DNA from 4 places in the Aeribacillus sp. JST-2 genome. Region 4 is predicted to be linked to each of the others. Evidence: riboswitches for the same ligand, from Rfam matches in the RefSeq annotation. Region 4 holds a riboswitch; each other region holds the start of a gene.

What was found. Region 4 has a riboswitch for S-adenosylmethionine ahead of AC0KTX_RS04730 (bifunctional homocysteine S-methyltransferase/methylenetetrahydrofolate reductase). Riboswitches for the same ligand answer to the same signal wherever they lie in the genome.
Region 1: linked by a shared signal. The riboswitch ahead of metK (methionine adenosyltransferase) and the one ahead of AC0KTX_RS04730 (bifunctional homocysteine S-methyltransferase/methylenetetrahydrofolate reductase) in region 4 are both predicted to bind S-adenosylmethionine.
Region 2: linked by a shared signal. The riboswitch ahead of AC0KTX_RS09460 (methionine ABC transporter ATP-binding protein) and the one ahead of AC0KTX_RS04730 (bifunctional homocysteine S-methyltransferase/methylenetetrahydrofolate reductase) in region 4 are both predicted to bind S-adenosylmethionine.
Region 3: linked by a shared signal. The riboswitch ahead of AC0KTX_RS02120 (2-hydroxy-3-keto-5-methylthiopentenyl-1-phosphate phosphatase) and the one ahead of AC0KTX_RS04730 (bifunctional homocysteine S-methyltransferase/methylenetetrahydrofolate reductase) in region 4 are both predicted to bind S-adenosylmethionine.

The regions. Positions count from the first base shown of each region.
Region 1 is NZ_JBVVUU010000028.1:5,529-10,412, reverse strand. It holds gene AC0KTX_RS12670 (gamma carbonic anhydrase) at 1-24, shown strand, start outside; gene AC0KTX_RS12665 (phosphatase PAP2 family protein) at 204-734, shown strand; gene metK (methionine adenosyltransferase) at 893-2,098, opposite strand; SAM riboswitch class I at 2,290-2,483, opposite strand; gene pckA (phosphoenolpyruvate carboxykinase (ATP)) at 2,680-4,254, shown strand; gene AC0KTX_RS12650 (DUF2584 family protein) at 4,642-4,884, opposite strand.
Region 2 is NZ_JBVVUU010000014.1:65,696-70,579, forward strand. It holds gene AC0KTX_RS09435 (arsenate reductase family protein) at 1-344, shown strand, start outside; gene gcvH (glycine cleavage system protein GcvH) at 409-792, shown strand; gene AC0KTX_RS09445 (toprim domain-containing protein) at 927-1,277, shown strand; gene AC0KTX_RS09450 (thioredoxin family protein) at 1,297-1,608, shown strand; gene AC0KTX_RS09455 (SCP2 sterol-binding domain-containing protein) at 1,755-2,054, shown strand; SAM riboswitch class I at 2,170-2,279, shown strand; gene AC0KTX_RS09460 (methionine ABC transporter ATP-binding protein) at 2,384-3,409, shown strand; gene AC0KTX_RS09465 (methionine ABC transporter permease) at 3,402-4,070, shown strand; gene AC0KTX_RS09470 (MetQ/NlpA family ABC transporter substrate-binding protein) at 4,084-4,884, shown strand, end outside.
Region 3 is NZ_JBVVUU010000002.1:173,498-178,381, reverse strand. It holds gene AC0KTX_RS02130 (5-bromo-4-chloroindolyl phosphate hydrolysis family protein) at 1-545, shown strand, start outside; gene AC0KTX_RS02125 (toxic anion resistance protein) at 578-1,708, shown strand; gene AC0KTX_RS02120 (2-hydroxy-3-keto-5-methylthiopentenyl-1-phosphate phosphatase) at 1,948-2,610, opposite strand; SAM riboswitch class I at 2,700-2,802, opposite strand; gene AC0KTX_RS02115 (carbon-nitrogen family hydrolase) at 3,164-3,955, shown strand; gene AC0KTX_RS02110 (methylated-DNA--[protein]-cysteine S-methyltransferase) at 4,091-4,582, opposite strand; gene AC0KTX_RS02105 (PAS domain S-box protein) at 4,599-4,884, opposite strand, start outside.
Region 4 is NZ_JBVVUU010000005.1:128,751-133,634, forward strand. It holds gene AC0KTX_RS04695 (Cof-type HAD-IIB family hydrolase) at 1-18, shown strand, start outside; gene AC0KTX_RS04700 (hypothetical protein) at 108-248, shown strand; gene AC0KTX_RS04705 (S-ribosylhomocysteine lyase) at 340-807, opposite strand; gene AC0KTX_RS04710 (hypothetical protein) at 1,086-1,481, shown strand; gene AC0KTX_RS04715 (HPr family phosphocarrier protein) at 1,761-2,060, shown strand; gene AC0KTX_RS04720 (HPr family phosphocarrier protein) at 2,120-2,434, shown strand; gene AC0KTX_RS04725 (YajQ family cyclic di-GMP-binding protein) at 2,464-2,955, shown strand; SAM riboswitch class I at 3,074-3,198, shown strand; gene AC0KTX_RS04730 (bifunctional homocysteine S-methyltransferase/methylenetetrahydrofolate reductase) at 3,302-4,884, shown strand, end outside.

The DNA of each region.
Region 1 (4,884 bases), on a different contig from region 4:
GCTGCTTCCATCAACGTTCGGTAAATATTTTTTTCTATGTAAATATTTTAAAGGTTTCTTGAACAATTGTCATTCTTTACCGTACATTTCTCGTTTTTTAAAAATTTGTAAAAATATTTAAAAAACAATTGATGTTGTGTGGAATAAAAGAGAAAATGAAGTTACAACCATTCATTGCTGTCTTTTTTTAAAGGAGCCTTATGATGAACAGATTCATTGATCATTTATACGATGTTGAATGCAAACTGTTTAAAATGATTAATTCCCATTTTGAAAGAAAAGGGCTTAATGTTTATTTTCGCCTGATTACACATCTGGGTGGTGCAACGTGGACCATTGCGTCATGCTTGCTCCTGATATTATTTTTAAACGAACCGGTTAAATCAGTCGCTTTTGCCAGTGCTTTTTCTCTTTTTTTCAGTCATATTCCTGTCTTCATTATTAAAAAAATATTTCCGCGCCGGCGTCCTTATTTAACATTGCTGGGCGCTAAGGTCATGAAAAACCCATTAAAGGACTATTCGTTTCCTTCGGGTCATTCGACAGCCATTTTCTCAGTCACAATTCCGTTCTTATTATCTGCACCCATTTTATCATGGATTTTGCTTCCTCTTTCGCTTAGTGTGGCGCTTTCAAGAATTTATTTAGGGCTTCACTATCCTTCCGATGTGCTGGCGGGAATGCTCCTAGGAACATCAACTGGGATTATCTGCTTTTATTCATTTGTTCTATAAAACCATTTACAAGCGAAAGATGCGTTCCTTCCGGTCAAAAAAACAAAACGGACGCAGCCGTGTCTGCGTCCGTTTTGTTTATCCCTAAAATCAATTGATAAACTAATTTTATACAGTTTAAAAAGGGCGCCAATTGAATGGGCGCCCTTTTTATAAATTTATTTATACTGATAAGACTGCTCGCGAAGAGCTTCTGCTTTATCCGTTCTTTCCCAAGGCAGATCCAAATCAGTGCGGCCAAAATGTCCATAAACGGCTGTCTTTTTATAAATCGGGCGGCGCAAATCAAGCATTTTTATAATGCCTGCAGGACGCAAATCAAAGTTTTTCTGAACAAGTTCCACTAAAACATCTTCACTAACGCTTCCTGTTCCAAATGTATCAATTGAGATAGAAACAGGTTTTGCTACACCGATTGCATAGGCAAGCTGAACTTCACATTTGTCAGCAAGCCCCGCAGCCACGATATTTTTGGCGACATACCGTGCAGCATACGCAGCGGAACGGTCCACCTTCGTCGGGTCTTTTCCGGAAAAAGCTCCACCGCCGTGGCGAGCATAGCCTCCATAAGTATCGACAATAATTTTTCGGCCTGTTAAACCGGCATCTCCTTGCGGTCCGCCAATGACGAAACGCCCGGTAGGATTGATGAAAAATTTTGTTTCTTCATCAATCAACTCATTGGGAACAACCGGATCAATGACCTTTTCTCGAATATCCCGCTTTATTTGTTCAATCGTTGCTTCAGGATGATGTTGAGTTGATATGACGATCGTATCGATTCTGACTGGTTGGTTATTTTCGTCATATTCTACCGTCACTTGTGTTTTTCCGTCCGGACGCAAATATGGAATCACTTCGGTCTTGCGTACTTCTGCAAGCCGGCGGGAAAGCTTATGCGCCAACGAAATCGGTAGAGGCATTAATTCTTTCGTTTCATTACAAGCAAAACCGAACATTAGTCCTTGGTCTCCGGCTCCGATCGCTTCAATTTCTTCATCCGTCATTTGTCCTTCGCGCGCTTCAAGAGCTTTATCAACTCCCATAGCAATATCCGGTGATTGCTCATCAATTGATGTTAAAACAGCACAAGTTTCAGCATCAAACCCGTATTTTGCTCTCGTGTAGCCGATGTCTCTTACTGTTTCCCGCACAATTTTTGGTATATCGACATAAGTGTTGGTCGTAATTTCTCCACTGACTAATACAAGGCCTGTTGTCACAGATGTTTCACAGGCAACACGCGCATTCGGATCTTTTTCAATGATAGCGTCTAAAATTGCATCCGAAATTTGATCGCAAATTTTATCCGGATGCCCTTCCGTAACTGATTCAGATGTAAACAGACGGCGCTTTCTTGCCATGGCACTTCCTCCTTCAACTACTTTATGTTCTGTGGAGCACTCGGACTCCCATTATTGTCACGGAACTCATTCCCTCAAGAATCGATGCCATTTACGATAAGAAAAACTTGGCGAAACGGAAGGTTTTTTATAATAAGAAAAAACCTTTCCCGTCATCAGAGGAAAGGTTGTTGCTCGATTCATGCCTTTCACTCTTATCGTTCAAGGAAAAAACCTTGCATCAGGTTAGCACCTTTGCTCGTCCTGTATTCGAATATGGAACTTTTTTTCAGGAAATATTCTAGGTGGCTTGAGCGATGTTCAACATACCATATTCGGCTGTCAACAAAATGAGCCGGTTGCTGGGCTTCATAGGGCCTGTCCCTCCGCCAACTCGGGATAAGAGTATCCGTTCAAGGATATATCTTACATGAGCCAAAACAGCATTGTCAACAAAAACCGACCTGTTTCTGCAAGTTTCTGTGCAGCCACCTGGAGATTCTTTTTTTGTTAAAAATATGATGTAATATTTAATTATATGTGTTATACTTATTTCAAAAATCACAACTATATCATGCTGCAAAAGGTGGTTTTCTGTGAAAATGATAAGTTTATCAAATGAATTAACAACATTAATTAACGGTGCAAATGCTTATCAAAATTTATCAGTTCCTCAACTGGTGGAAAAAACTTTAAAAAGGGGGGAAGGAATTTTAACAAATACAGGGGCCGTAGCAGTGAAAACGGGAAAATATACTGGCCGTTCGCCAAATGACAAATTTATTGTTGATGAAGTATCGGTACAAGATGAAATTGATTGGGGGACTGTGAACAAGCCGATTTCTAAAGAAGCTTTCGAACGCCTTTATATAAAATTAATCCGCTTTTTAAAGGAAAAAGAAGAGATTTTTGTTTTTAAGGGATATGCTGGTGCAGATCCGAATTACCGCATGCCGATTCAAGTAGTGAATGAATTGGCATGGCATAATTTATTTGCCCGACATCTCTTTGTCCGTTCAAACGATAAAACGGATTTCAAAAACCCTTTTACCATTTTGTCAGCTCCTTCGTTTAAGGCTGATCCTGAAGTGGACGGAACCAATTCCGAAGCATTTATTATCATTTCTTTTGAAAAGCGCGTCGTTTTGATTGGCGGCACAGAGTATGCTGGAGAAATGAAAAAAGCGATATTTTCCGTTATGAATTTTCTTCTCCCTAAACAAAACATTTTGCCGATGCATTGTTCGGCAAATGTTGGTGAAAAAGGGGATGTCGCCCTGTTTTTCGGATTATCAGGGACAGGAAAAACGACGCTTTCAGCCGATCCCGACCGGCCGCTAATCGGCGATGATGAACATGGCTGGTCTTCTTCAGGTATTTTTAACATAGAAGGCGGTTGCTATGCGAAGTGCATCGGTTTATCCATTGAGAAAGAACCGCAAATTTTCAACGCTATTGGGTTTGGCTCTGTATTAGAAAATGTCGTTGTCGACGGCAACACGCGCTTGCCTGATTATCATGATTCGCAAATAACAGAAAATACCCGTGCCGCCTATCCAATTGAGGCCATCGGCAATTTTGCAAACCCGAGCATGGCCGGACATGCGAACACAATCATCTTTTTAACAGCCGATGCGTTCGGTGTGCTTCCTCCGATTAGCAAATTGACAAAAGAGCAGGCAATATACCATTTCCTAAGCGGCTATACAAGCAAGCTTGCCGGCACAGAACGGGGAGTTACATCGCCAAAAGCGACATTTTCGTCCTGCTTTGGTGCGCCGTTTTTGCCTCGTCCAGCGGCGGTCTATGCGGAAATGTTAGGAAAGCGAATTGAAAAGCATAATGTCAAGATCTTTTTGGTCAACACCGGGTGGACAGGCGGAGAGTACGGCGTTGGAAAACGAATACAGCTTTCTTATACTAGAGCAATGGTTCAAGCCGCGTTAGCAGGAAAACTGGATGAAGTTGAAACGGTAAAAGATCCGATTTTCGGCTTAAACATACCTGTTTCAGTGCCTAACGTGCCAAATGAAGTTCTAAAGCCGGAAAAAACTTGGGCTGATCCTAAAGCTTATGAGCAAAAAGCGCTGCAATTGGCTAAAGCTTTCCAAGAAAACTTCAAAAAATTCAAAGGGATTCCAAAAGAAATTGAAATAACGGGCGGTCCCCAAGTTTAAAGCCGAATGAGAAACAGTCTATATGACAGATGTCGTCAGCGCCGAAAGTTTTGAAAAGACGCTGCTGCGGCATTATAAAAAAAATACTGCGACAACCTTTCCGGCATGATGAACAGCCGCTAATGAAGAGTATCTATTTCATCAGAAAAAAACGGTATGACCGTGCAAATGGAAAGGAAACTTTATTTCCCGTGCCTTCGCTGTTTTGAAGGAAACAGCTTTTTGAACATTGCAGCAAATAAGGCAATCATCAGCAGTTTCACTTTGAACTGTGAACCAAATCGGAAACAATTTCAACAAATTAAGCAATCATAAAGCTCTCTGTTTCCCGCCGGAAACGAGCTAACCGAAACATTGCCTATCGGGCAATGCGTTCGGTTAGCTTTTTTAATTTGTAGAGTTTAATGATAGAAGATTGTATAAAAGCACGGTCTCATCATTGGACCATTCGACTTTAATAATTTCTGCCGTGCCGCTTGGATCACTTTCCAATGTTTTTCGTATTTCTAACGGAATATGCATGGGATAAAGTCGGTATCCTTTTTTGACAAGCTGAAACAGATTCCCTTCGATCCGTTGTTCTTTTCCTTTTGTAACAATCATCGTATTTAATTCAAACGGCATGCCCAT
Region 2 (4,884 bases), on a different contig from region 4:
GGTATCCGAAATGCGGAACCTGCCGCAAAGCAAAAAAGTGGCTGGAAGAGCACAACATTGATTTTCAAGAGATACATATTGCAAAAAATCCTCCTTCAAAAGATGAATTAAAGAAATTGCATGAAAAAAGCGGTTTAGAGTTGAAAAAATTTTTTAACACAAGCGGACAAAAATATCGGCAATTAGGTTTAAAAGAGAAAGTAAAAGCCATGTCAGAAGAGGACATTTATGAGTTGCTTTCGTCTGACGGCATGCTGATAAAACGTCCGATCGTGACAGATGGAGAAAAGGTTACAGTTGGATTTAAAGAAGAGGAATTTGAAAAAACGTGGAGAAATTCATGAAAAAAAGATTTTCTATTTATCATAGAAATCTTTAAATTAATATTTTGGCATGGAGGGAAAAACATTGAACACACCAAAAGAATTGCGTTATTCTGAAGAACATGAATGGGTGAAGGTAGAAGGGGATAAAGTGAAAATCGGCATTACTGACTTCGCTCAATCTGAATTAGGTGATATTGTTTTCGTTGAACTTCCAGAAGTTGGTGATGAGATAACTGCTGACGAGCCGTTTGGAAGCGTCGAGTCCGTTAAAACTGTATCTGAACTTTATGCACCAATCAGCGGAAAAGTAGTGGAAGTGAACGAAGAACTGGATGATAATCCTGAATATGTAAATGAGTCGCCTTATGAAAAAGCTTGGATGATTATTGTGGAGCCTAATGATATAAGCGATGTCGAAAAACTGATGACTGCTGAAGAATATGAAGAAATGGTAAAAGAAGACTGAGGCTCAATCCCCTTCTCTAAGCGAGAGGGGGATTTTGCTTTTTTAAAATTAGGAATAAAAAGGAAAAGAGAAGATATTTGCTATCAACAAAAAATGCTTTGCGAAATGACCCCAAAATCAAAAAGGTGATGCCAATGGCAAGTACAGAGGCCGAAAAGGTGATCATTGTAGAAGGAAAATCAGATAAGCTGAAAATTGAAAAGATCGTAAATGAGCCTGTGGAAGTCATTTGCACGAATGGAACGTTAAGTATTTCCAAGCTTGACGAATTGGTGGAAAGCTTGTTTTACAAGGAAGTTTATATTTTAGTTGATGCGGACAAAGCAGGGGAAAGACTAAGAAAACAATTTAAACGGGAGCTCCCGGAGGCCAGCCATTTATACATCGACAAAATGTACAGAGAAGTGGCATCGGCGCCTGAGAAGCACATAGCCTCAATTCTATTGAGTGCCAACATTGATGTCCATGTAAAATATTTATCGTAAGGGTGTGTGAAATGTTGAAATGAATGAATTGACATCGGAACAATTGGGAAAGATTCATCAACAAAAAAGGACAGTTTTATATTTATACACGCCGTTTTGCGGCACGTGCCAATTAGCATCCAAAATGTTGTCGGTTATTGAAACGATAATGCCCTCTATTTCCATTTTAATGAAAAATTTAAATTATATCCCTGAATACGCTAAAGAATGGGAAATTGAAAGTGTCCCCTGTCTATTGATTTTTGAAAACGGGAAAATCATTAAAAAAATATATGCTTTTCATTCCGTTGACTATCTTTATCAGCTATTGAAAAAATACGTTCCTTCTTAAGAACATTATTTCTTGGGAAATGTCACATATGTTGTGAAATTGTCGACAACTGCCAGCAGGAAGACGGGAAAAGAGAAAGAAGTAGTTGTTTATAAACCGTAACTTGCTGGAGGGGTCCAACATTGTTTGAGTCTCTATTAAAAAGAGTGAATGAGCATCATTTGATCAAGCCGCTTTTTCCTTCCATACCTCTCATTATTGCATGCGAATCTAAACATTCCAAGTGTTATTTTCAACTGGATATAGAGGGGCTGAAGTGTATGGAAACTGCGCCTGAAACAGTTCATCTGAAAATGACAGGAAACGATGGACAAATGAAGGATCTATTAACGGGACAATTAAAGCTTCAGCAACTGATGGAATTGAAGGCGATTAAAGTAGAAGGGACGTTTCGGGATATTTTAAGATTGGAAGCGATTTTATCATTAGCAGCTGATCATTCATAAATATTCTAAATTGTTTTTCTTTAATTAATTGGACTTTTCCATTGACATGAAGGTAGGCAGGTGGTAAAATCCTAGCCAAGTAGTTTGTTAACGTAAAAAGTTAAATATTAGATAATTTCTATCAAGAGCGGCGGAGGGACGTGCCCTATGAAGCCCGGCAACCGTCAGGATATTGCTGAAATGGTGCCAAATCACGCAAAGCATCATTGCTTTGAAAGATGGAAAGGTTTGAAGGATTTGCAATATTTTCCGCCTTTCTGCTCTTGCAGGAAGGCTTTTTAATCGTTTAACGGGGACACCTCCTATGTTGTAAGAAAGAAGGTGAGAAGATGATTTCACTTAAGGCTGTTACGAAAATTTACCAATCCAATCGAAATCAAGTCAAAGCTGTGGATCAGGTGGACCTTGAGATTCAAAGCGGAGAAATTTTTGGAATAATCGGTTACAGCGGAGCGGGAAAGAGCACGCTAATCCGTTTGCTGAACGGCCTTGAAAAGCCGACAGGGGGATCTGTTAATGTGGCGGGAAAAAGAATTGACTGTATCAAAGGAAAAGAACTTAGAACCGCACGCAAGGAAATCAGCATGATTTTTCAGCATTTCAACCTGCTTTGGTCAAGAACCGTCCGCGAAAATATCGCCTTTCCTCTTGAAATTGCCGGCGTTGCCAAAAGCGAGCGGCTAAAGCGGGTGGATGAACTAATAAAACTAGTTGGTCTCGAAGGGAAAGAAGATGCGTATCCATCGCAATTAAGCGGTGGCCAAAAACAGCGGGTCGGCATTGCGAGGGCTCTGGCCAATAACCCAAAAGTGCTTTTATGTGATGAGGCGACATCAGCATTAGATCCGCAGACGACTGATTCGATTCTCGATTTGCTTGTAGACATCAACAAGCGGATGGGGTTGACAATCGTGCTGATCACACATGAAATGCATGTCATCCGCAAAATTTGCCACCGGGTTGCCGTGATGGAAAACGGAAAAATTGTTGAGCAGGGGGATGTTTTAACCGTTTTCCGGAATCCGCAGGCCGACATTACCAAACGATTTGTAAAACAAGTGACAGAACCCGAGGAAACAAAAGAAACGGTGGAACACCTTCTTGATAAGTATAAAAAAGGAAAGGTTGTTAAACTGACGTTTATTGGCGACCGTGCGGAACAACCTGTCATTTCCAAGCTGATCAGACAGTTTGACGTTGATGTAAATATTTTGCAAGGAAAAATATCGCAAACGCAAAACGGATCTTACGGTTCGCTGCTTATTCATATCGACGGCAAAGAAGAAAAAATTAAAGAAGCCATTGAATATATTCGCAATCAGCAAATAGAATTGGAGGTGATTGCGAATGGCTGAGACTTTTTTGCCTAATGTGAAATGGGACAAAGTTTTGGATGCAGCGTACGAAACGGTTTATATGACGGGAGTTTCTGTAGCAGCTACATTTTTCCTCGGCATCATTTTAGGTTTGCTGCTCTTTTTAACGTCAAAAGGGAATCTGTGGCAAAATAATGTCATCCATTCGATTGTAGCTGCCGTTGTAAATATTTTCCGTTCTATTCCGTTTATTATTTTGATCATCCTGCTATTGCCTTTTACAAAAGCGGTGGTTGGAACGATATTGGGGGCAAATGCCGCTTTGCCGGCTCTTATTATCGGAGCCGCGCCATTTTATGCAAGAATGGTAGAAATCGCTTTGCGGGAAGTGGACAAAGGCGTGATAGAAGCGGCAAAATCAATGGGAGCGACAACAAGCACCATTATTTTTAAAGTGCTGATACCGGAATCGCTCCCAGCCTTAGTATCGGGAATAACCGTAACCGCAATCGCGTTGGTCGGCTACACGGCAATGGCTGGTGCGATAGGCGCCGGAGGGCTTGGAAATCTTGCCTATTTAGAAGGCTTTCAACGAAATCATAACGATGTCACATTGGTTGCCACCATTCTGATTTTGATCATTGTGTTTCTCATCCAATTTATTGGAGATATGATAACAAAATCCATTGATAAACGATAAGGAGGAAATGTTGATGAAAAAATTGCTTTTATCTTCGTTATTAGGTGCGGCTATGATTTTTTCGGCTGCATGCGGTGCAAGTGATCAAGGCGGAGGCTCTGGAAGCGGGGAAGACAAAGTCATTAAAGTCGGGGCTTCCCCTGTGCCGCATACAGAAATTTTAGAAGAGGCAAAACCGCTGCTTAAAGAAAAAGGTTATGAACTGGAAATTGAAGAATTTACAGATTACGTCCTGCCAAACAAAGCGCTTGCGGAAAAAGATATCGATGCAAACTATTTCCAACACATTCCGTATTTTGAAGGTCAGAAAAAAGAGCATGGATATGACTTTGCCAACGCCGGCGGCATTCACATTGAACCGATAGGCGTTTACTCAAAAAAATACAAATCGTTAGAAGAACTTCCCAACGGAGCAACCATCATTATGAGCAACTCCGTTGCCGATCATGGCCGCATGTTATCAATGCTTGAAGAAAAAGGATTAATCAAATTAAAAGAAGGTGTTGATAAAACGGCTGCGACAGTAGAAGACATTGCCGAAAATCCAAAGAATTTGAAATTCAAAACAGATATTGAAGCCCCAATGTTGACAAAAGCATATGAAAACAATGAAGGAGATGCCGTATTAATTAATGGAAACTTCGCATTAGATGCGGGCCTTGATCCTTCTAAAGATGCGATTGCACTTGAATCGCCAAAAGACAATCCTTATGTAAACATTATCGCTGTTCGCAGTGAAGATCAGGATTCTGAAAAGATCAAAGCGCTTGTGGAAGTTCTCAAATCGGATAAAATTAAAGAATTTATCAATTCA
Region 3 (4,884 bases), on a different contig from region 4:
GATTTGATCAATCATTTTTCTCATCATCCTGTTATGCCATTGCAGGGGGAGTTGCCGTCTATTTCCTTCTCAAAACGTTGCAGAAGAAGCAATGGTTAAAACAAAACGGGTTAACAGGAAGAGAATACAAATATATTTCGGATAATTTAAAAGAGGCGAAACAGAAAATTTCCAGGCTGCAGCGCACCCTATTCAAAGCCCGTTCCATTGAAACGATCCAACAGTTAGTCGAAGCGGTTCGTCTGTCAAAACGCATTTATCGGATTGCGGAAAAAGAACCGAGACGTTTCTATCAAGGAGAACAATTCTTTTTCTATCATTTGGATTCGTGTGTAGAGCTCGCGGAAAAATACACATACCTTGCTTCGCAGCCGATACGAGATCAAAACATCCGTGCATCATTAGGGGAAACAAAGCGGATGCTGTCTCATATTTGCTCTTCTCTAGAGAAAGATTTAATTGCCGTATTATCCGATGATATCGATCATCTTCAATTTGAATTAAATGTTGCGAAAAAGCAAGCGTTAGAGCGAAAAGAAAGGTGATTGCATTGGTCAATAAAAAGGAAATGGATCTCATGGATGAACTTTTGTCAAACCCTTTCGGTGACAGTCAAGAGCAGACATTGCCGATTCAGGAATCTGGAGAAAAAAATGCATGGAAACTCATTGACAAACTTCCTGCAGAACATCGGGAAAAAGCTATTCAACTCGCCTCGCAAATTGATCATAAAAATCGGCATTCAATCGTTCAATTTGGAGCAAGCGCCCAACAAAAACTTTCAAGTTTTTCCCATGAAATGCTCAATTATGTTCAAAAGAAAGATATTGGCCCTGTTGGCGACATTTTAACAGAGTTGATGAACAAACTGGAACAAGTAAAACCGGAAGAGCTCGTTCCGGAAAAACGAAACGTTTTTGCCCGCCTTTTCGGCAAAATTTCAAATTCCATTCAGGAACTATTGTCAAAATATCAAAAAATCGGCTCACAAATTGAACGAATCACAGTGAAATTAGAGCAATCAAAATCAGTTCTTCTTTCTGACATCAAGATGCTCGATCGTCTGTATGAATACAATAAAGAATACTTTCAAGCGCTGAATATTTATATTGCTGCCGGGGAATTAAAGCTGGAAGAGCTCCACACTAAAATCATTCCGGAGCTTAAGAAAAAAGCGGAGCTGGCAGAAGATCAAATGGCGGTTCAAGAAGTGAATGACATGATACAATTCGCAGACAGGCTGGAGAAGCGGATTCATGATTTGAAATTATCTAGGCAAATCACAGTCCAAAGCGCCCCGCAAATCCGAATGATTCAAAATATGAATCAAACATTGGCGGAAAAAATCCAATCATCCATTTTAACCGCTATCCCTTTATGGAAAAACCAAATTGCCATTGCACTTACCCTTTACCGGCAAAAAGGGGCGCTTGAGGCACAAAAACAAGTAACAAAAACGACTAACGAGCTGCTGTTAAAAAATGCTGAAATGTTAAAAACGAACACAATCGAAACCGCAAGAGAAAACGAACGCGGAATCGTTGATGTTGAAACATTGAAAAAAACACAGGAAGATCTCATTTCAACGATTGAAGAAACGATCCGTATTCAACAGGAAGGACGGATGAAACGGCAGCAAGCCGAACAGGAGCTTCTACAGCTTGAAAACGACTTGAAATCAAGGCTTTTGCAATTCAAATCAGAATAAAACGAAACAAACTTCCCCGAAAAAATTGTTTCAAAAGCTTTCATTCGGAAAAACCGGATAAACAACTTTTTTCTATTTTGTTAAAAAATATCCGCCTTTCGCCGAAATGGTTGGAGAAAGGCGATACTTTCCCTTCTTGAATCACTCCCATCCCCTTGCAGCCCCAAATATACAAGTGGATGGTTTTTCACTTTAATCGGGCAATTGCCGCTTCTCCCCTCACTCTTCTTTCACTTTAATCAAACTGACACTTCCTCCATTTGCTTTAAATGATGAATGACATCATAAAACGTATCAAAGCTTCTATGATTTAAACCTAATTGACGGCATTTTTCAAAAAGAAAATCTCTTGCAATCACAATATCGGCCAGCTTTGCCGCTTCCAAATCCGTAATCGAATCCCCAATAACGATTACGTAGTGATCATTGGAAGCAATCTTGCGAATAATCGATGCCTTGCATAATCCGCAATGTTGATCACAATGTTCATCACATTCATGAAGCCATTCAATGTTGATAAAATCCCCTGAAAAATCGGCGTTATTGCAAAAAATATGATCTTCCGGAATAAGCGGTTTTAACAACGGTTTCACAAAAAAATCCATTCCGCTGCTGACAACATATAATGGCAATTTGTTTCTTTTCGTATATTCGACAAGTGCTTGAAACCCTTCACGAATTTCGGCTGTTGATAACACATATTCAATCACATCGTATACTTTGTAGGAGAGCAACAGCGAAAACATTTGTTCCAATCCTTCTTTAACGGATATTTTTTCCGACAACATTTTCTCCTTAAGCCTCTTCCATTCGGGAGGCGCAAATTTTTTCATGATGGCAACAACGGTGTCTTCTTTTGTGATTGTTCCAACAAAATCACATATGATAAGCGGTTTTTTCATCCTTTCACCTCTACGATAGAACTTACACAAATAAAAAACCTCTTTTCGCAGCCTTGCGAGAAGAGGTTGGAAGTTTCATTTACGAAACATCCTTATCTCTCAGCAACATGCTGCAAGAATTAGCACCGTGCTTAAAATAAGCCGGTTGCCGGGCTTCATTGGGCTCGTCCCTCCGCCTGCTCTTGATAAGAATGTATGGCATATAAATTTTTTCGTGTTAAATTAATTCGGATTATGCCAGTCTTTCAGCTATTTGTCAATCCTTTTTTGCGAACTTTAAAAAATATGTAATATGTAAAAGATAAATAAGCGAATCATGAAAATCAACGGTTTTCCCTTTCAAAAGCTTGCGAAGAAACTGTTCCCCTTTTTCGGAAACTGCTGATCCGGCCAAAAGCCGTATGGAAAATAAGAAAAACATATCGAAGGAAAGCCTTTGGGAACCCGAAGCAAAGCGTTTTCGTGCTCACCCAATACACCTCTTGAATTTCTCACAAAATACCGTATATTGGAATTATCTACTTGTAAAGAATCAACGTCAGGCGGTGATGAGATGGAAATCACAATCTCTTGTTTGCAAACGAATATTTTTCCCTGCAACCCGGAGCTAAATATTGAACATATGAAAAACAAGCTTATGGAAGCAATGAATAAGGCGCCGGACATTGTCGTCATGCCGGAACTTTGGACGACCGGATATGATCTTGAACGTTTCTCTTACATCAGTGATGCAGAAGGAAGCATCACAAAATCTTTTTTAAGCAAATGGGCGAAAGCTTACAATATCCATATTGTGGGCGGTTCCGTCGCTAAAAGAACGAACCAAGGCATTTATAATACGATGTATGTTGTGAATCGGAACGGAAGGATCATCCATGAATACAGCAAGCTTCATTTGTTTCGATTAATGGATGAAGACAAATATTTACAATCCGGGCAAGATGATAGCTATTTTGAGTTGCCAGGCATCCCGGCTTGCGGGGTGATCTGTTATGATATCCGTTTTCCTGAATGGATCCGGATTTCCGTCTTAAAAGGGGCAAAAATTTTATTTGTTGCCGCCGAATGGCCGAAGCAGCGCTTGGATCATTGGCGGACGCTCCTTTTAGCACGCGCGATCGAAAACCAATGTTTTGTTGTCGCTTGCAATCGTGTCGGATCTGACGGAAAAAATGATTTTGCAGGCCATTCCATCATCATCGACCCGTGGGGAGAAGTAATGGCCGAAGGAGGCGAACAGGAAGAGATTGTCACGGCAAAAATTGATTTGAACAAAGTGGTTCAAGTGCGGGAAATGATTCCGGTTTTTGCTGACCGCCGACCTGATTTTTATACATGTGAATAATTGATGACTCCCCATGAGTATATCAAAGGGATCATTACAGAAAAAAGAACCCTTTCAAAGCCATTTCGGGGCAAAATCAGCATATTGTTTCGCTAAACTCTGCGGCTTTTTCCGAAGAGTTTTAAATTCTATCCATTATAATGAACAAACGCGCTTCTCCAAATCCAGCAAAAAAGCTTTTTTATCTACTTGATTTCCTGCATAGCCGACAAGTTTTCCATTTTGGCCGATCACCCGATGGCACGGAACAATAATCGGAAGCGAGTTCGCCTTGTTTGCTTGGCCTACCGCCCTGACTGCTCTCGGATTTCCGATAGCTGCTGCTACCTCTTGGTAACTGCGGACTTGGCCGAACGGAATATTCATCAGTTCTTTCCAAACTTTCTCCTGAAATGGAGTACCGCTTTGCTGAAAAGGAAAGGTGAATTCGGTTCGTTTTCCTTCAAAATATTCTTCCAGCTGCTTTGCCGCCTCTTTTAAAAGCGGTGTGGCTTTGTTTAAAACATGAGGAGAGCCGAGAAGCTTCTCCCATTCATTCTCATCCATTAGGACAGAGATTATGATCCCGTCTCTTTCAACTATTCCTATTTCTCCAAGCGGAGTCGAAATAGCACTGAAATAAACCATAACACACCTCAAATGTCTATTTTTCGATTGGGAGTGAAATATAAAAAGTGGTTCCATGTCCGACTTTGCTTTTTACTTTCACTTTTCCTTTATGTTCTTCAATAATTTTATAGCTGACCATAAGTCCCAGGCCAGTTCCCCTGTCCTTCGTTGTATAAAAGGGTTCTCCGAGCCGTTTTAATTTATCTTTGGAAATTCCCGGTCCTTCATCTTGTATGGCAATTTGCACCCATTTGTCGTTTTTTCGATGTATGGACACAAATATATTTCCGCCATTTGGCATAACCTCAATGGCATTTTTC
Region 4 (4,884 bases):
GAAGCGTTGACACTGTAAAGCAAATTTCCAAGAATACGATCAGGAATGCGAGGGAAACATAACATGGACGCTATGTGGCGTCAAAACGATTAAGGGGGCTTTAAACTTTGGGCAAACGGAATAAATCGAAACGTTTTATTCAGCAAGGAAAAGAAACGGTCGCACGACACGCTGAAAAGTTTCCATACCGCATGACGTTTGCCGAAGCGGAAGCGTTAGCAAAGCAAGAAACGAATATTCGCACATAAAGCCAAAACCCTTCGCATTTTTCAATTCTAAATAAAAGAAATCGGCTTATTGGCCGATTTCTTACTGCTTCAATTTAAAAAAAAGACGACGTTATTTTGCAAAAACTTCCTTCCATTCACTTCGTTTTGCCAGCATTTCCGAAGCAAGTTCCTTTGCCCCTTCAAGGCTGTGGCTTGCCGCCCAGCCGCATTGCACTTCATTGCAGGCCGGAACTTCATCTGCCGCCAACACATCTTTCAATGTTTTTTCAATCGCTTCCAAAATGCTTTCGTAATCTTCATGATTTAATACGGATAAATAGAAACCCGTTTGACAGCCCATTGGGCTTAAATCAACGACATGACCTAAATGGTTGCGGATGTTTTCGGCCATTAAATGCTCAAGGGAATGAAGAGCAGGCATTTCCATATGTTCCTTGTTGGGCTGTTTCACCCGGATGTCGTATTTATGAATGACATCGCCTTTTTCACCTTGAATAACGCTTGCCAAACGGACATAAGGCGCTTTCACTTTCGTGTGGTCAAGGTTAAAGCTTTCCACATTCATTTTTTTCAGCATGATGGTCCCTCCTTTTTTTTACGTCCATTATAACATTTATAAAACATTTTCCTTAACAAAAGTTTGTACGTTTTGTCGTCTTCGGAAAAGAAGAAAATTCTCCATTACAAATTCGTTAGTTATTTTCTCACAACAGGTAATCCGATTTTTCAGCTCAACCGATCACACATTTATCTTCTCTTGATCATCGAATGAAAATGTGTCTTTTCCTTCGTTTATATACCCTTCCAATGCAAACAAGCTTTCATATAGTGTTAGTAATTCAAAATAAGGGGGTGATGAACATAGCAGTTTTATATTCAACAGGACCTATTGAATTAGATGGATCCAACACAAGACAATTTATTGTCAAAATATTAAACAACAGTCCAAAGGATACCGCAACCGGCAAAGTTAGAGTCTTTTCCTTGAACGGCGGAAAAAGCCGTATAGCCAATCCAACATTTTATATTCCTCCGTTGTCTTCCGACTTTTTTTCCTTCGATGTAAAAGACGAAGCTGAAGTTGAATTTCAAATCAGGGTGGATTCCCTAAACGGCGCTACAAACGAACAAATCACATCTTTTGTATTGCCTTCTGTATGGGGAAAAAATCCGGGTGGTGTTCCACAGACAGAACACCGTCTTGTTACGGCCGAAATTCGAATTGTCCGTCCGATCGGAGATTCCGAGTAACGGAAGGGGATAGGCTGTCCGTTTAGCGGACAGTCTATTTTTAGCTGGTTGGCGGAAGAGAGCCGCATAAAACCCAAAAAGTGCTTACATAGACAACCGATTTTTTTAAAGTCTTTAAAACATTTTGTCCAAATAACCTTTCATAAACTTCATAGTCTTTGCAACAGTCAAAATTTCAAACCTATTCTTTGTTTGGAAGAAGAAATGACGAACAAATGGAATTCTCATTTGCCTCTATGTAAGATATCTGTAAAAACGTAAATGTAAGAGGTGTCAAAAATGGAGAAACATGAAATTTCCATATATCTTACGGAAGAAATGGATCCGGAATATGTTATTTCCCTTGTCCACGAAGCCGTCAAGTATAACAGCTACATTCTGTTCCGCACAAAAAAATTTCAGTTAAATGCCAAAAGCATTCTAAGCATGCTCGGTTTTGCCGCTTTTTTAGAAGGTCGAGTGCGCATTGTTGCTGAAGGCGACGATTCATTGGAAGCAATAAAAAATTTGCAAGCCTTTCTCTCCCCAAAATGTTCTGAAACAACTTCCGCAGCAAAAATCCATTCAATTTTAAAATGATGGAAACTGTCGGCAACATTTGCCTCCTAACAACATATCAATCATGATGAGGTGAAAAAATGATTGAGAAAACGTCCATTTTCCAAAATGATATAGCGTTCAACAAGTGCTACGCCAATGTTTTTGTCAAACAAGCGAACCGATTTGAATCAACGATTACCGTGAAAAAGGACGATACAACAGTTGATGGCAAAAGCCTCCTAGGGCTGCTCACCCTTAACTTGAAAAAAGGCGAAAAACTTTCGATATGTGCAAAAGGCGCCGATGAACAGGAGGCAGCCGCCGCCCTCGTCAGCTTGGTTGAAAATTGGTTTACCGTCTGCCAGAAAAGCTTAAAAAATGTTGTTCAGCTGCCTCCGATTCACTATAATTGATATAAATCACATAGCTTGGAGGTAAAACGTTGGCAAAGGAAAATTCATTTGACATTGTATCTAAAGTGGATATTGCGGAAGTGACGAATTCCATTCAAATGGCGCAAAAAGAAATTGCTAACAGGTATGATTTTAAAGGATCGAAAAGCGATATTTCCCTGGAAAAAGATGAACTTGTCCTCATTTCCGATGACGAGTTTAAACTGAATCAGTTAAAAGATGTTCTAATCGGGAAAATGATTAAGCGCGGTGTGGCCACCAAAAACATTCAGTACGGAAAAATCGAAAAGGCCGCCGGAGGCACTGTCAGACAAAGAGCAAAACTTGTCAACGGAATTGACAAAGAAAACGGCAAGAAAATAAACGCTCTTATCAAAAAGACCGGACTAAAAGTAAAAAGCCAAATCCAGGACGACCAAATCCGGGTAAGCGGCAAAAACAAAGACGATTTGCAAAAAGTGATCGCAGCGGTAAAAAGCGCCGACTTGCCGATTGACGTTCAATTCATCAATTTTCGTTAAATGATCCTGCCCGTAAAACAGAAGTTTTTTTGAAAAAATAAAAAAATTATATTGATTATTCTGATAGAATCCGTTACATTATGATTAATCCTATATAACTAATTGAATATGTAAATGATTCTTATCAAGAGAAGCGGAGGGACTGGCCCGATGAACCTTCAGCAACCGGATTACCCAGTAGAAAACATTGGGTACCAAGGTGCTAAATCCAGCGATGCGCAAAGTGCGCTCGAAAGATAAGAAGAAGGGGAAATTGCTCAAAAAGTCTTCTTCTTAGAAGGCTTTTTCTTTTTATTAGAGCAACACCTCCTTCTGCGATTGATTTCATGATTGGAGGAACTTTTTTATGGGGCTTTTGCAAGATTTAAAACATCATATATTAATTGCTGATGGAGCAATGGGGACTCTTCTGTATTCTTATGGTATTGACCGATGTTTTGATGAACTGAATCTCTCCAAACCGGACGAAATTAAACAAATTCATACAACTTATATTGAAGCTGGCGCGCGTGTCATTCAAACAAATACATACAGCGCCAATCTATTAAAGCTTTCAAGATACGGTTTGGAAGATGAAATGCAGCAGATCAATCAAAAAGGTGTCGAACTTGCGAAAGAAGCGGCAAAAAATGCAACTGACAAAACTTATGTCATTGGAACAATCGGCGGCATCCGCTCTTTTCAAAAAAGCGCCTATTCTTTACCGGATATTACAAAGAGCTTTCAAGATCAACTTTATGTCCTTTTATCTGAAGAGATAGACGGCCTTATTTTGGAAACTTATTACGATCTGGAAGAACTGAAAACCGTTTTGCAAATAGCGAGAAAAGAGACGGATTTGCCGATCATTACAAACGTTTCATTGCACGAAGAGGGGGTTTTTCAAAACGGGACAAGACTAGCAGACGGCTTAAAAATGCTTGAAGAACTTGGAGCTGATATAGTCGGGCTCAATTGCCGGTTAGGCCCTTATCATATGCTGAAATCGTTGGAAGAAGTACCGATTCCGGAAAAAGCTTTTTTATCCGCTTTTCCAAACGGCAGCTTGCCGAGTTATGAAAATGGAAGATTAGTTTATGAATCGGATGAACACTATTTCTTTGAAGCAGCTCTGCAATTCCGAGAGCAAGGCGTCCGGCTGCTTGGCGGTTGCTGCGGCACAGCGCCAAAACATATTCGGGCAATGGCTGAAGCGGTGTCGCACCTTTCTCCGGTGGCGGAAAAAAAAGTAAAACAACCTGATGTCGATATTATTCTTTCCCCTGCAAAACCGCTTGCGGAAACAAAACTTCCGGAGATTGTAAAAGAAAGACGATCTGTTATTGTTGAATTAGATCCGCCCAAAACGCTCGGCATTGATAAATTTTTAATGGGAGCAAAAGCTTTGAAAAAAGCCGGTATTGACGCGATTACGCTGGCAGATAATTCCCTTGCCACGCCAAGAATCAGCAATCTGGCATGCGCCCAAATTTTAAAAAGCCGTTATCGAATCAGACCGCTCGTTCATTTGACTTGCCGAGACAGAAACCTGATCGGCCTGCAATCTCATCTGATGGGCTTGCACACACTCGGTTTGCATGATATTTTAGCGGTTACCGGCGATCCGTCCAAAATCGGCGATTTTCCTGGTGCAACCTCTGTTTTTGATTTATCATCGTTCGATTTAATCAGTTTAATTAAACAATTTAATGAGGGACTGTCCTATTCCGGAAAGTCTCTTGGGGAAAAGACGAACTTTACCGTCGCCGCCGCTTTTAATCCGAATGTACGCCATCTTGAACGCGCCGTTTCGAGACTTGAGAAAAAAATCAGCTGCGGGGCCGATTATTTCATTACACAGCCTGTCTACTCCGAAAAACTGATTGAAGACATTTTTGAGGCGACAAAACATTTAAATGTACCGATTTATCTAGGCATTATGCCGCTCAC